DNA from 3 places in the Alteromonas sp. ABH4_457 genome. Region 3 is predicted to be linked to each of the others. Evidence: predicted binding sites of a transcription regulator. Region 3 holds the regulator's gene; each other region holds the start of a gene.
The links. The regulator FliA, encoded in region 3, starts transcription of late flagellar genes. The targets are predictions, from matches to a motif close to CTAAAGNTNNNNNNNNNNNNGCCGATA.
Positions count from the first base shown of each region.

Region 1 (5,207 bases), on a different contig from region 3:
GTTCAGGGCGCCTGGCAGATACCTGAAATAGCCGGTTCTGTGTGCACCGTGATGCGGGAAAAGCTGGGCGGACTTGCCGGTGACGGAAGGCCTCTTCATGCCGGTGACACAATTCATGTTGTCCCTGCAGCACAGGAAAACATAAGCCGCAAATTGCCTGCTTCCATGCTTGCTCCCTATGCCAGTGATGCACCGGTTGATATTATTCCGGCTTATCAGCATGACATGTTCAGCAGCAGAGTCCGGGCAACTTTTTATTCCTCAGCCTACAGTGTGACACCGCAAAGTGACCGCATGGGTTATCGCCTGAGTGGTCCTGCCATATCGTCGGGGTTTGAAGCTATGCGCTCAGAAGGAATTAATTGCGGTTCTGTGCAGGTGCCTGCAGACGGTCAGCCGATTATAATGCTGGCTGACAGACAAACTCTGGGCGGCTATCCCAAAATCGGCGTAATAGCGCCATATGATCTTCCGAGGGTAGCGCAGTCTGTTCCCGGCACAACGTTAACGTTTAATCCGGTGGATCCGGAAAATGCCCGCGGAACATGGCTGTTAAGGCAAGCCCGTATTGACAATTTTTTCAGGAACAATTGATATCTGATGACAATCGCGTTTTTAAATGACCAGTTTTTACCCCTTGAAGAGGCACGTATTTCTCCGATGGACAGAGGTTTTCTGTTCGGCGACGGTATTTACGAGGTGATCCCTACCTTGCACGGTAAAGCTGTTGGTATGAACGCCCACCTCGACCGGTTACAAAACGGGCTCGATGAGCTGGCAATTACAAATCCGAAAACAAAGGCACAATGGACAGAGCTTGTAAGTGAACTGGTGACGAAAAATACACAAGCTCTGAATTCTGCGTCAGTGGGTGTGTATATTCAGGTATCACGGGGTACTGAGATGAAACGTGCCCATGGTTATCCTGACAATATTCCTCCCACTGTGTTCGCTTTTGCGTTTGCTACCGCCGCGCCGCCGGTGCCGGATAAAGCCGCAGTGGTAACCTTTGATGTCGCCAGTGGTGAAGATAAGCGCTGGCAGCGTTGTAACATCAAATCTACATCGCTGCTCGGCAATGTGATGCATTATCAGCAAGGCCGGCAGGCCGGTAAACAGGAAATCATTTTGTTGAACAGCCACGGGGAAGTGACTGAGGCCAGTTCATGCAACGTATTCGTTGTGAAAGAGGGTGTTATCATGACACCACCGCTGGATCATCAAATTTTGCCGGGAATTACCCGGAAGCTGGTCATTGAAAGTCTTGCAGCAGAAGGCGTTGAGGTGCAGGAAGTACCGGTTACAGCAGAAGTATTGTTCAGTGCTGATGAAGTGTGGCTAACCAGCTCCAGTAAGGAAATCAGCCCTGTTATCTCGGTGGATGATAAACCCGTGGGGAACGGGCAGGCCGGTGAGGTATGGCTTAAAGCCATCACAGCTTTCAACAAACACAAGTTTACGTTATAAAAAAACCTGCACGCTGTGCAGGTTTATTTAATCTTAACGACCGGCGACTCAGTCGTCGGTTTTATCACAGGTACCGTCTTTACATTCACCGTAAAGATACAGGCTGTGATGTGTCAGTTTGATGTTATTGCGTTCGGCAATTTCAATTTGACGTTGTTCAATCACGTCATCTTCAAACTCGATGACTTTGCCACATTTCAGACACACCAGATGGTCGTGGTGCTCTTTATGACTGATTTCAAATACTGACTTGCCACCTTCAAAATGGTGTCGGTTCAAAATACCAGCGTCATCGAACTGGTTAAGCACACGGTATACCGTCGCAAGACCAATTTCCTCACCCTGATCGATCAGAATTTTATACACATCTTCAGCACTGATATGCTGGTTGGCAGGTTCCTGCAGGATCTGCAGAATTTTTAAACGGGGAAGTGTAACTTTTAAACCCGCTTTTTTTAGTTCTTTATTTTGATCCATAAATAATCACTTCTGGAAGCTCTTCTGATTTAACGCTCATTATAGGTACTTTGCCAGGTTTTAAAAGTAAAAGCGCGGATATCTTCAACATTAATCTGCAGAGTAAATCATTGATCCCTGTCATTTATCCATACGTTTTTTAAGGACTTTGTGCAGCTAACCGGACCCTGCAGGCGGTATGCAGAGAGTTATTCAGGATTTACCCTCTCAACGAACTAAAGCATTGTTAAGTTTCTACCGATAAGTTCAATGAAAGCTATGCCTTTTTCGCTGCAAAATAGCGACTTTTCCGGGATGTTTTCAACATTATTTATCTTGCCGGCAATTACGGAACACTGTGCGCAGACATATTTCCTGGCCAAAAAACGGCAAGGCCGGAAAACTTATATTAAAATCAATGATAACCATGTTACGGAAATAAAACCGAAGATTGGGATAAGAAGATGCGCCTGACTGTTGTACAAAAAATAACCCTTGGTTTTGCCCTGTTCGGCTGTTTATTACTGATCACCAGTTTACTTGCTTATCTGGGACTCAGCGACATCCGCCGTTCTGCTGAAACGGTGGCCACCGAGAAAATGCCGGTTCAGACAAAAATGATGTCCCTGAAGTCAGATGCATTGTCTCTGGCGACCGTAACGGCAAACGGTTACTACATGGATGAGCTTTCAGCACTGAATAAAAACAAAGCTGAGTTTGAGGCACTGAGTGAAGTCTTTTCTGAAGATCTCGCTATTTTCGATACCACCTTTGGTAATCACACAGAATCAAAACAGGCCGTAGAGGCGGGTAATACATTTATTCGTGAGAGCGCGACGGTGTACGAAGCGCTTATCAGCAGCAAACAAATACAATTGTCTCTGGCAAAGCAGCGGGAAGAAGCTATCTCTCATATTGATGAAGCCGGAGCGCTGATGATGGATTTAAGCTTTCTGGATAACGGACAGCCCGGTATCGATGCGCTGGCCGGCCTCGGTGCGAATATTGACAATAAATTGCTCACTTTGAGTTCGGTCATCACCGAACTGGTTAAGTCTGAAGATCCTGAAGATTCACTGGTGATTCTGGATGACCTGGACTATCAGTTGAGCAATCTGGCGGTAGACACCGAATATCTGTTCCGGTCTGCCAGTGGCCTGAATACCGACGGTATCATCAGCAATTTTCAGCAGCAGTATGATGCCATGCTGGCTATTCTCACCGGTGAATCCGGTCTGATGGCCGGCCAGAAACAGAAGTTATCTCACATCGCCCATGCCACAGAAAGCCGTCAGCGTGCCAACACATCGCTGGCGCAGGCTACCTCGACAATCAATAACCTTTACGAAGAAGTCACTGAAGAAACCCTGAAAGGGCAAAACCTGATCCTGGACACTGTCCAGGACAGCCTTGTTGATACGCTGGTGGTGTCGTTTATTGGTCTGGTGGCTGCAGTTGCACTCACTCTCACTGTGCGTAAAAGCATTGCCGGGCCGCTGCAAAATATTACCCGTGGTCTCGGCCGGATCAGTGAAGGGGATTTATCGTATCGTCTGAAGACACAGGGCAATGATGAATTTGCCGATTTGTCGGTAAAGGTAAACAGTTTAACTGAAGCTCTCAGAGATCTTATCGGTAACATTCAGCAACAGGAACGAACGCTGCTGGATGTGGCCAGAGAAAGTGTGGAAATGGGTGAACGCAGTCTGGAGCAGGTGGCCCAACAACGTGACCGGGTCCGTAAAACCTCCTCAGATACTGCCAGTGTAAGAAGCACCAGTGAAAAAAACCTCGCGATGATTCAGCAATCGGTGGATGAACTTAACCGGGTCGCCAGTCAGACGCAGCAAACATCCGAACTGGTTGCACAAAACCGGCAACAGGTTTCAGAACAATCTGGCCAGGCATCGGCATCCGCCAGCATCATAAACCGGCTGGATGAGAACAGCCGCAGCATCGGCAGTATCCTTGACGTCATTAAAACCATCGCGGAACAAACAAACTTGCTGGCGCTCAATGCTGCAATAGAAGCTGCCCGTGCCGGTGATCAGGGCCGCGGATTTGCCGTTGTCGCCGACGAGGTCAGAACGCTGGCTAACCGCACGCATAACTCCACTGAAGAAATTGAATCGATGATTGGCAGTTTGCAACGAGATGCACAGCAAGCTGTGGAAGCCATCAACCTGAGTATGGAAAAGGCGGAGCAGGGCGTTGCTATCAGTGAAAAAGTCTATGAGCAGGTTAATGGGATCAGTGAGGTCATTGTGAAGCTGCAGGCGTTTAATGCCGGCTTTGTGAAAGACACTAAAGCTCAGGATAAAGTACTTGCGGGTATTGATGATAATCTTAACGCAATCGTGACGCTGGCTGATGCAAGTGCAGAGAGTACCCGTCTGGCAAATGAATCCAGTGCCAGGGTGGATGAGCAAATGGAAGGATTGCGGAAAGTGGTTGAGCGCTTCAGATTATAAAAAAAACGGGCTGAGCGCCCGTTTTCTTTAATTCTATATCAGGCAAGTTCTGCCAGACATAATTCTTCGTGTAACTGCTTACACCAGGCACGTACACGCTCTTCGGTTAATTCCGGCTGGCGGTCTTCGTCAATGCCCAGACCAACGAAGTGGTTATCATCAGCCATGCCTTTAGAGGCTTCAAAGTCGTAGCCGTCTGTAGACCATTGACCGACAAGAATTGCACCGCGGGGTTCTACGATATCGCGAACCATGCCCATGGCATCCAGGAAATATTCAGCGTAATCTTCCTGATCGCCGCAACCGAAAATTGCAACCAGCTTGTCATTGAAATCAATTTCTTCCAGTTCAGGGAAGAAGTCATCCCAGTCACATTGTGCTTCACCGTAGTACCAGGTAGGGATCCCGAATATCAGAAGATCAAATTCAGCGATCTGTTCTTTGGTACTCTTGGCAATGTCCTGTACATCAATCAGGTTTTTGCCTAATTCCTTTTGAATCATCTTTGCAACATGTTCGGTATTTCCTGTGTCACTACCGAAAAACAAGCCAACACTTGCCATAATAACCCTCTGTTCGATACATCTTCTGAAATTACACGCCGGTACTTAACCAAATAAGTTCTATCAATCCTTTGGCAATAAAACCCAGCGCTCCCATTCCGAGTACGCCATAGGCAACTACCCGTCCGATAAGCGGTACATCGTTACTTTTGAGAACATCATGTACGGCATAGCCCATCAGGACAAACAGGCCGGTAAGCCCAAGATAAAACATGATGGATTCAATGGTTTCGTAATTTTCAGCAAGCAT
Region 1 is NZ_JBSWXN010000006.1:337,455-342,661, forward strand. Features, by position in the region: gene ACXAGR_RS16835 (5-oxoprolinase subunit C family protein) at 1-594, shown strand, start outside; gene ACXAGR_RS16840 (D-amino acid aminotransferase) at 601-1,467, shown strand; gene fur (ferric iron uptake transcriptional regulator) at 1,516-1,944, opposite strand; gene ACXAGR_RS16850 (HAMP domain-containing methyl-accepting chemotaxis protein) at 2,388-4,394, shown strand; gene fldA (flavodoxin FldA) at 4,433-4,957, opposite strand; gene ACXAGR_RS16860 (DUF2788 domain-containing protein) at 4,989-5,207, opposite strand.
Region 1: a site for FliA is predicted at 2,161-2,187, ahead of ACXAGR_RS16850 (HAMP domain-containing methyl-accepting chemotaxis protein). Genes of this name have one in related genera too.

Region 2 (5,207 bases), on a different contig from region 3:
CAGGCAGGAACAGTCATGAAAAAATGGGTAACAGTTATATTTGTCTTATTGCTGGGCGGATGCAGCAGTAAACTGGCATACAACAATCTGGACTGGCTGGTTTACTGGTACATGGATGATTACATCGAGCTGAATAATCGCCAGGAAGCCATGTTCGATAAGCAGCTCGACAAGTGGATTGACTGGCATCGCAGCAGAGAATTGCCCGCCTACATCAATCATCTCAAACTGGTGAAAGAGGATTTGGCAGAGAACCGGCTGACAGAACAGCGCCTGTTGTCTCATTACACCAAAGCCACGGAGCACTGGCAGCGTTTGCGGGAGGAAATCACTCCGCCTCTGGCATCAATGGCGGGCGAGCTGTCAGACGAGCAGGTGATCAGACTGTTTGCTGCACTGGAAAAGGACAACAAGGAAACAGAGGAAAAGATAGAAGAAACCAATGAGTGGTCAGAAACGGAACGCATGGAAGACCGTGTAGAAAGCCTGGAAGAGGATATGGAAGAAAGGATCGGCCGGCTGACAGAGGAACAAAAACAGTTAATTCAGGATATGGCGCCCGGCTTCATGCCGTCACGGGAATTGTGGCTGGCATACCGTCGTGATTTGCAGCAGCGGGCGAGGGTGTTATTCGCCGGCCGTAAGAGTAATCCTGATTTTACTGAGCAACTGACTGCATTGATGCTCAATCCTGAACAGTACCGGTCTGAAGCATTTCTTCAAGTCTGGCGAAACAATCGACAGCAACATGCCAGACTGGCGTCATCTGTCGCAAGTTCTCTGACAGCGAAACAAAAAAGCAAGCTGGAGGATGAGATCAACGATATGATTGCCAGCCTCGAAGATTTGCTGGACGAATAACTGCTTGGAATCCCAACTCAGACCGGTCTACGGTTTTTTACTTTCACTGCTGACCGCTTTTTTGTGGGGCGTGCTGCCGGTAGCGTTAACCCTTTGCCTTAAGGTAATGGACAGCCCGACAATTACTTTTTACCGCTTCCTGACGGCAGGGCTGGTGGTATTTTTTATTCTAAAAATACGTCGCAGCCTGCCTGTTGCCTCATCGTTGACCCGCAATGGCTGGTTGCTCGCGGCCCTCGCTACGGTGATGCTGGTGACAAACTATGTCACCAACGTTATGGGATTAAATTACCTCAGTGCGTCCAGTGCCCAGGTGCTCATGCAAATTGCACCGTTTGTGCTGATGACCGGCGGGGTGTTGTTGTACAAAGAGTCGTTCACCAAAGTGCAGTTTGCCGGCGCGGGCCTTTTGATCCTCGGGCTGGGATTGTTTTTCAATCAGCGGTTGCCTCAGATATTTGCCTCAGAAACAGAAAGTATTGCCGGCCTGTTCATCATCGCCGGTTCAGCTGTCGCATGGGCTATTTATGCACTGGCGCAAAAACCATTGTTACGCACTTTATCAGCAAGACAACTCACACTCATCATGTATGCCGCAGGTGGCATGTTACTAATCCCGCTGAGTACCCCGACAGAGCTGATGTCCATGGACGGTTTGCAAATGGCAGCACTGGTGTTTTGCTGCCTGAATACACTGGTTGCCTATGGGGCTTTCACCGAGGCGATGCGTGTCTGGTATGCGTCGAAGGTATCCGCCGTGCTGGCAGTACAACCCGTGTTTACTTTTATCAGTATGACGTTAGCTGAGAAAATTATGCCAGATACCTTCCATCAGCCGGAACTGGACACGGTTGCTTATGGCGGGGCATTGCTTGTGGTCACCGGCTCGATGATGGCCGCGCTGGGAAGGAAAAAAACTGTTAACGTGTTATCAGGCAGCCTTTCCGGTAAGTCCTGATAATTCTGCTCTCAGTTCCTCAAACTTTTGCAGGAACTGAGGTTTCATGAACATACCATCCAGCAGTTTCAGCAGCCGCTTGCTGTCTGTTAATAAAGCCGGCTGCTCTTTAGTATCGGTGTTCAGCAGTTTAATCACGCATTGCAGCAGGTTGAGGGCAACCCCGGTATTCACCGGCGCAAACTGCAGGGCTTTGGTGAAAGACGTGCGTGCCGCTTTAAAATCGCCCTGCTGATAATGTTCAATGCCTTCTTTGTTATGCATAGAGTAAAGCTGTTGTTTTTCAGCAGCCTTTTGCTTGTCGGTATCCAGCATCTGTTTTACAGAATCGTGCAGGTTACCTGAGCGAATTACATTTACCAGAGCGTCTGCTTCATCATATTCGCCGATGGCATACATCACTTTCAAACTGTCCGGCGCATAGGTTTGCGGATAAGACTCGTATTTGTGTTGTATCGCTTCCTGGCCACTGTTCAACGCCCGCTTAGCTTCAATGAGCTTTCCTTCAATACTGTGAAGCCGGGCTGTGAATATTTGTTCATAGATCACGAAATCGAATTCGTCGTTATTACGGCTGAGGTAATCGTCAAATTTACCCCGCTGCACGGCAAGATGGGCTTCCTGCTGATAGCGGTTACGGGTTTTCTTATCTTCAGCGTTTTCCGCTACTTCCAGAATACTGCGAATGTAGCTGCACCAGATATCCGCATGCTCTTTTACCGTTTTTCGGGACAACAACCAGATTGCCTGCGCACTTTCACTGGCCAGCACAAAATCTTTGTGTTGACGGGCGATATGACAGGCAATGTGATGACGCTCTGTGCAGTAAGGGGAAATTTTGATGGCATGACGTATGGTTTCTGCAGCCCGCTCAGTGTCGTTATTGAGTAACTGGCATTCTGCCACCACGTCATAAGCTTCGGCACTGAAACGGTTACGTTGCAGAACGCTTTGTGCCATAGAAAGGGCCTTGTCCCGCTCATTCATTTTCAACCAGTTTTTAGCCAGTGCCAGTTGCAACCAGGGCACAGGTCTGTCTGTATCAAAATCGCTCAGTACGTTCAGAGCACCGGCGAAATCTTTCTGTTGCCAGCAAATGCCGGTGAGCAGTTGTGCAACCGAACCACGGTAAGGCCGGTTAGTAGCAAGTAATTTTTCCGCCTGCTTTCGGGCAAGGGCAGTATCGCCTTCATGAAGCGCATGATAAACGGGCAGCAGGGCCTGGCGTTTTTTCCAGGCCCGTTCAAGACGGGTTTTCAGCTGGTTTTGGGAAAAGGGTTTTATCAGGTAGTCGTCAGGTCCGCGATCAATAGAGCCCAGTACGAAGGGACGGGTGCTGTCAGCACTGATCAACATCACAATGGCTGAGGGTTTTGCCAGTTTCTGACTACGCAGCTCTTCGATAAATTCAAAACCGTTCTTTTTGTCAGAGCCCAGATGAAGGTCGCTGATGATGATATCAAACTTGCGTTTCCGGCACAGGGATAACGCCTGCTCAGCAGAGGGCTTGGTGACAACTTCGGTTGCACCCATTGAATGCAGCAGTCCCCGCAAAACCAGCAGAAAAGGGCGCTGATCTTCTATAATCAGTACACGTTTATCTGCGTAATTCATCTACCTGTTACCCTGAAATCAGACTTTAGTATAATGATCGGACCATTACGCCTAAAGTTCAAGTATGTAAATTTGTACGGATCTGTCTTTAGTTATCCCGGTCAATGCCGATAAGCACAGTATGAGTACACCTGATTTACCCTTTGACTCTGGCCGGCTACCGGCACTGATCCCTGATCGTGAATGGAACGGGGAGCTTGCCCGCGCGGCAGGTAAAGGCGCGCAGTTCTCCCTGTTCCTTGCCATGCATTGTCAGCCCGGTGCTGAGCACTTTTCACTGTTGCCTGCAGAGGCAGACGGGGTTACCGGCGATCCTCATTTTCCCGAGCGTCTGAATCACTATAAACGGCCACCGCTTAAGCCCTCTGATGCAGATTATATGGCGCTCAATACTACGGCAAAGATGGCGAATTCAGGCTCAGCAGCAGCCTTTTCATTATGGCAGTCTATGCATCCTGATCCGTTAAGTGCCCATGACAATGCCACGCTCATTCCTCCCGAAGTTAAGGAAAATTGCAGTCTGGCAACCCGTATGCGGTTGCAGCATATTTCCCGCGCGCCGGAACCTGTAGATGAAACTATGCTGGATGAGGTGATAAGCGGTTCTTCCTCATTGCTGACTGCCTGAAAAAAGCTTATTTTTTGTTAGCTCCTGAGCTGATTTGGAAAATCGCAGACGTTCTGGTATATTTCGCGCCGCAATTTGCACTGGTCTTACGCTCCAATCAGCAAAGGTAAATATAAAATGACTCAATATATCGTTTGCGCGATGTACAAATTCGTTGCGCTTGAAAACTACGAAGCCATGCGCCAGCCGCTTCTCGAAAAGATGGAAGAGCAGGGTATCAAAGGCACATTATTGCTTGCCAGCGAAGGCATCAACGGCACAGTTTCCGGTCCCCGGGAAGGGATTGATAACTTGCTCGCTTATCTGAACAGTGACCCGCGAATCAACCCTATCTCTTATAAAGAATCCCTGCATGAAGAGCAGCCGTTCTATCGCACCAAGGTAAAACTGAAAAAAGAGATCGTGACAATGGGGGTGGAAGGTATCGATCCCCGTCATACGGTGGGTACATACGTTAAACCCAAAGACTGGAACGACCTTATCAGTGATCCTGACGTGCTGGTTATTGATACCCGCAACGATTACGAGATTGAAATCGGTACTTTCAAACATGCCGTCGATCCAAAAACAAAGACCTTCCGTGAATTTCCTGATTATGTGAAAGATAACATGGACCCGGAAAAGCATAAGAAGGTGGCCATGTTCTGTACCGGCGGTATTCGCTGTGAGAAATCCACGGCTTACCTGAAAGAGCAGGGATTTGACGAGGTTTATCACCTGGAAGGCGGTATTCTGCAATATCTGGAAGATGTACCGGCAGAAGAGTCTTTATGGGAAGGTGACTGCTTTGTATTTGATAACCGTGTTGCGGTAAATCATGATTTACAGAAAAGTCAGTATGATGCCTGCTATGCCTGTCGTTTGCCGATTACTGAAGAAGACAAACAGTCTGATAAATACGAGCCGGGTGTGAGTTGCCCCCATTGTCACGGTACACACAGTGACGACCAGATTGCCCGCTTCCGCGAGCGTGAGAAACAGGTTCAGCTGGCGAAAGCACGCAGCGAAGAGCACGTGGGTTCTGATGCCAGACTGGCAATGGAAAAACGTCGTCAGGAAAAAGCAGAAGAGCAGCGTCAACGTGCGCTGGCAGCAAAACAGGCACAGGTTAAGTAGACAGCCGGGAAGTTGGGTTGTACACTTTGT
Region 2 is NZ_JBSWXN010000007.1:474,789-479,995, forward strand. Features, by position in the region: gene ACXAGR_RS19800 (DUF6279 family lipoprotein) at 16-861, shown strand; gene ACXAGR_RS19805 (DMT family transporter) at 866-1,819, shown strand; gene ACXAGR_RS19810 (response regulator) at 1,793-3,433, opposite strand; gene ACXAGR_RS19815 (VC2046/SO_2500 family protein) at 3,555-4,061, shown strand; gene trhO (oxygen-dependent tRNA uridine(34) hydroxylase TrhO) at 4,179-5,177, shown strand.
Region 2: a site for FliA is predicted at 3,520-3,546, ahead of ACXAGR_RS19815 (VC2046/SO_2500 family protein). Genes of this name have one in related genera too.

Region 3 (5,207 bases):
TCAGGTGGCTATGATCACTATCGATACCTACCGTATTGCCGCTTATGAACAGCTGGCAACGTATGGCAAAATTATTGGCTGTACCACAAGGAAGGCGCAAAGCAGTGAAGAATTAGCCGAACTTCTCTTCCAGTTACGCCATAAGCGTCTAATATTAATAGACACGGCTGGTTTCAGTCAGCGCGACAGTCGTTTAATTAAGCAACTTGGTCAATTTAATCACGGACAAATGCAACCTGTCCGTAAATACCTGGTTGCGCAGGCAAATACCCAATATCCTGCATTGCAACGCATCATTGAAGCGTATAATTCCGTTAAGCTTGACGGATGTATCTTCACGAAAGTTGATGAATGCTACAGTTTGGGTGAGGTTTTAAGTGTTGCTGTTGAACAGCAATTGCCAGTTAGTTATGTGACCGACGGGCAGCAGGTACCTGAAGATATTAAAGTTGCTGATGCAAAATCTCTCGTATCTGCCGCTGCAAAGCTTTATAAAAAGTACGGTTTGAATCATACTAAGCGTAATCATGAAGTTAATTCAGTTCAGGCAGTATGATCGAAGATCAAGCGAGTAGCTTACGAAAGATGAATCAATCACGCCTCATAAAGGTTATTGCCGTTACCGGCGGCAAAGGTGGTGTTGGTAAAACCAACATTACATTAAACACGGCGATTGCTATGGCTAAGCAAGGTAAGCGGGTCATGGTACTCGATGCCGATTTAGGATTAGCGAACGTTGACGTCATGCTGGGTCTGCGTGTTGAGAAGAACCTTTCTCACGTATTATCCGGTGAATGCACACTTGATGATGTTCTGGTAACCGGACCTCACGGTATTAAAATCGCTCCGGCGACTTCAGGTACTCAGGCAATGACTGAGTTATCGCCCACAGAACATGCCGGATTAATCCGTGCTTTCAGTGAGTTGCGGTCGCAGATTGACGTGCTGATTGTAGATACCGCTGCCGGTATTTCCGATATGGTATTGAGTTTCTCCCGTGCCTCGCAGGACATCATGGTCGTGGTTTGTGACGAACCGACTTCTCTGACCGATGCCTACGCATTGATTAAAATTTTAAACCGTGAGCACGGCGTGTTCCGTTTTAAAATTGTGGCAAACATGGTTAGGGACATCCGTGAAGGCCAGGAATTATTCAGCAAGTTATCAAAAGTGACAGGCAGATTCCTGGACGTGGCACTAGAATTGGTGGCAACTGTACCTTTCGACGAAAATATTCGTCGGGCAGTCAGAAAGCAAACCGCTATTGTGGATGCATTTCCCGGTTCTCCTGCGGCCGTCGCGATTAGTCAGTTAGCCACCAAAGCGCTTAACTGGCCGGTACCGGCTCAGCCGGGTGGTCACCTGGAATTTTTCATTGAACAACTGGTGACGAAGCAAGCAGTAGGAAGCCAACGTTGAATAGTAAAGCGGCAGCTTACCAGCAGCAGACCGACAAGTCGCAGCTGGTCGAGCGCCATGCATCCCTTGTAAAACGTATTGCCCATCACCTGATGGCGCGTTTGCCTGCCAGTGTGCTGGTGGATGACCTGATTCAGGCAGGGATGATCGGATTGCTGGAAGCAGCCAGAAATTTCGACGGCTCGAAAGGGGCCAGTTTCGAAACCTTCGCAGGCATCCGTATTCGTGGTGCTATGCTGGATGAAATCCGTAAGGGCGACTGGACACCCCGTTCAGTGCATAAAAATAGCCGTGCTATTACGGAAGCCATAACACAAGTTGAAAGAGAAACTGGCAGAGACGCGCGTGATACAGAAATTGCTGCTAAGCTAAATGTCAGTATTAATGATTATCATCAAATGCTTAACGAGGTGAATGCCGGTAAACTTGTCGGTATTGAAGACCTGGGTGTGTCAGAAGATGTAATCAGCACAGAACAGAATAAAGGTAATGATTCACCCCTCGAAGATTTAATGCAGGGGGCGTTTCAAAAGGCGTTGGCGCATGCCATCACAACATTACCTGAACGGGAAGCAATTGTACTGTCCCTGTACTATGATGAAGAACTGAATTTACGTGAAATCGGTGAAGTTCTTGAAGTCAGTGAGTCAAGGGTCAGCCAGATTCATAGCCAGGCCATGTTAAAACTAAAAGCCCGAATGCAATCATGGCAGGCAGAAGAATAAAACATACTAATATTAATAACGATTGATAATCCTCACCGGAGGCTATTTTGGACAAGAGTATGAAAATTCTTGTAGTAGACGACTTCTCTACTATGAGACGAATCATAAAGAACCTGCTTAAAGATCTTGGATTTTCCAATATTCAGGAAGCTGACGATGGAAGTACGGCCCTCCCCATGCTCCAGCAAGGCGACTTTGAATTTGTCGTGACCGACTGGAACATGCCAGGTATGCAGGGGATCGACCTGTTACGCGCTATTCGTGCAGACGACAAACTCAAGCACTTGCCAGTATTGATGGTGACAGCTGAAGCGAAAAAAGAGCAAATCGTTGCTGCAGCACAGGCAGGTGTAAACGGATATGTTGTGAAGCCTTTCACTGCCGCTACACTTAAGGAAAAACTCGACAAGATTTTTGAGCGTTTAGGTTGATCCAGCCGCTCCCGCCAGAGAAGAGGATTACTGGATGTCTCCTACTAAAAAAGTCCCTATTTCGCTCGAAGAAGCAAAACAGCTGGTAGCATATCTTGAGCAGGGCGATGACGATTCCGCCAACGCCCTGCTTGAAGCTGTATCTGCCAAAGAGTCTGTCGAACTTTTTGCTGAAGTTGGCAAACTCACCCGTCAACTTCATGACGCCCTCAACACCTTCCAGTTAGACGAGCGAATTGCTGGTCTGGCTAATGATGATATTCCTGATGCGCAAACGCGTCTCACCTACGTTATTGAAGAAACTGAAAAAGCGGCTAATACTACAATGGACGCTGTAGAGTCCTGTATGCCCATTGCTGAATCTTTATCAGACCGGATCACAACTCTTGAGCCTGAATGGCAAAAGCTTATGACCCGTCAGATTGAGCTCGGTGAATTCAAGAGTTTATGTATGGATATCGACGCCCTGTTTAAGGACATGTCGAAAGATTCTTCTAAACTTAACAGCCTTTTGACCGAAGTATTAATGGCACAGGGTTATCAGGATTTGACAGGCCAGGTTATTCGCAGAGTGATTGACCTGGTGAAAGAAGTCGAAGACAGCCTTGTGAACATGCTGACCGTGTTCGGTGAACGGGATGCACCTGTTAAAGCACAGAGCACCACGAACAAGCCGGACGCTGTTGAAGCGGAAGGGCCAATCATGAACGCTGAGAAGCGGGATGACGTAGTACAAGGCCAGGATGACGTGGATGATCTCCTGTCGAGCCTTGGTTTTTAGGGGAGCGAATGAATGTCGTTTGATGTTGATGAGGATATATTACAGGACTTTCTGGTCGAAGCCGGAGAAATCCTGGAACAATTACAGGAACAGTTAGTTGACCTGGAGAATAATCCGGAAGACGCTGACCTCCTCAACGCGATTTTCCGTGGATATCACACGGTAAAAGGTGGCGCAGGTTTCTTATCTCTGACTGAACTGGTTGAGATTTGTCACGGCGCAGAAAACGTCTTTGACGTAATGCGTAATGGCCAGCGTACACTGACGCCGGAATTAATGGATGTCATTCTGCAAGCGACAGACGTCGTAGTGGAAATGTTTGAGCGGGTAAAAGCCCGTGAACCACTCGAAGCCGCTGATTCAAATCTTGTTGATGTTCTGCATAAGTTGAGCAAGCCAGAAGCCCCCGGCGAAAATATTTTTGGCGGGGAAACGGCAGCACCAGCAGAAGAAGTGCCGGTAGCAGAAGAACCTGAGCTGATTTTTGAAGAGGTACCGGTTGCACCGGAAGCCGCCGCTGTTGCTGAGCCTGCCGGCGATAACAGCATTGAAGATATCAGCGAAGATGAATTTGAAGCGTTACTGGACCAGCTACATGGTTCCGGTGCGCCCGGCAGACCGTCAGCAGATGCACCTGCTAAGCCAGCTACACCTGCGCCCGCTCCGGCAGCAGCGGCTGGCGGAGATGGTGAAGATATCACCGATGATGAATTTGAGGCTCTGTTAGACGAGCTTCACGGTAAAGGACAGTTCGGTGGCGATGCTGCACCTGCCGCTACACCAGCGGCCGCAGCACCCGCAGCGAAACAGGCTGCAGCCGGTTCTGACGGTGACGAAATCACCGATGACGAATTTGAGGCTTTGCTTGACCAGTTACACGGTAAAGGTCAGGGACCCGGCATTGCCGGTGGTGTTGAAGTAGACACTCAGGCAACCAAAGCCGTCCAGGCTGCCAAAGCGGAACAGTCTAAACCTGCAGAGCCTGCCGAGTCGGCTCAACCTGCTAAAGCAGCGGCACCTGCCCCAGCCGCAAAATCGGCTCCGGCTGCGCCAGCCGCACCCGCTGCACCTTCAAAGCCCGCAGCGCCTGCTGCCAAAGCTGCACCTAAAAAAGAAGAAAAGGCCCCGCAGGCAGAAACTACTGTTCGGGTAGACACCAAACGCCTTGACCAGATTATGAATATGGTCGGTGAGTTGGTGCTGGTTCGTAACCGCTTGTTAAGCCTTGGTATTAATACCAATGACGAAGATATGTCGAAGGCTATCGCGAACCTGGATGTGGTGACCGGTGATCTTCAGGGCGCGGTAATGAAAACCCGCATGCAGCCCATTAAGAAAGTCTTCGGTCGTTTCCCCAGGGTTGTCCGCGACCTTGCCCGTAGCCTGAAAAAAGAAATTACCCTTGAGCTTGAAGGGGAAGAAACGGATCTGGATAAGAACCTGGTTGAGGCGCTGGCCGATCCCCTGGTTCACCTGGTGCGTAACTCCGTCGACCATGGTATCGAAATGCCGGATGACCGTGCTAATGCGGGTAAACCGCGCATGGGTACAGTGAAACTGGCTGCATCACAGGAAGGCGATCATATCCTGCTTACTATCACCGATGATGGTAAAGGAATGGATCCGGAAAAGCTGAAAGAAATCGCTATCAGTCGTGGTGTGCTTGATGCTGATGCGGCCGCCCGTATGTCCGACGTGGAAGCATTTAATTTGATATTCGCGCCGGGCTTTTCAACCAAGACAGAGATCAGTGATATCTCCGGTCGTGGTGTGGGCATGGACGTGGTTAAAACCAAAATCAACCAGTTGAATGGTACCGTAAACATTGATTCTCATCTGGGCAAAGGTACC
Region 3 is NZ_JBSWXN010000005.1:271,865-277,071, forward strand. Features, by position in the region: gene flhF (flagellar biosynthesis protein FlhF) at 1-556, shown strand, start outside; gene ACXAGR_RS13985 (MinD/ParA family protein) at 553-1,419, shown strand; gene ACXAGR_RS13990 (RNA polymerase sigma factor FliA) at 1,416-2,144, shown strand; gene cheY (chemotaxis response regulator CheY) at 2,192-2,575, shown strand; gene ACXAGR_RS14000 (protein phosphatase CheZ) at 2,610-3,356, shown strand; gene ACXAGR_RS14005 (chemotaxis protein CheA) at 3,369-5,207, shown strand, end outside.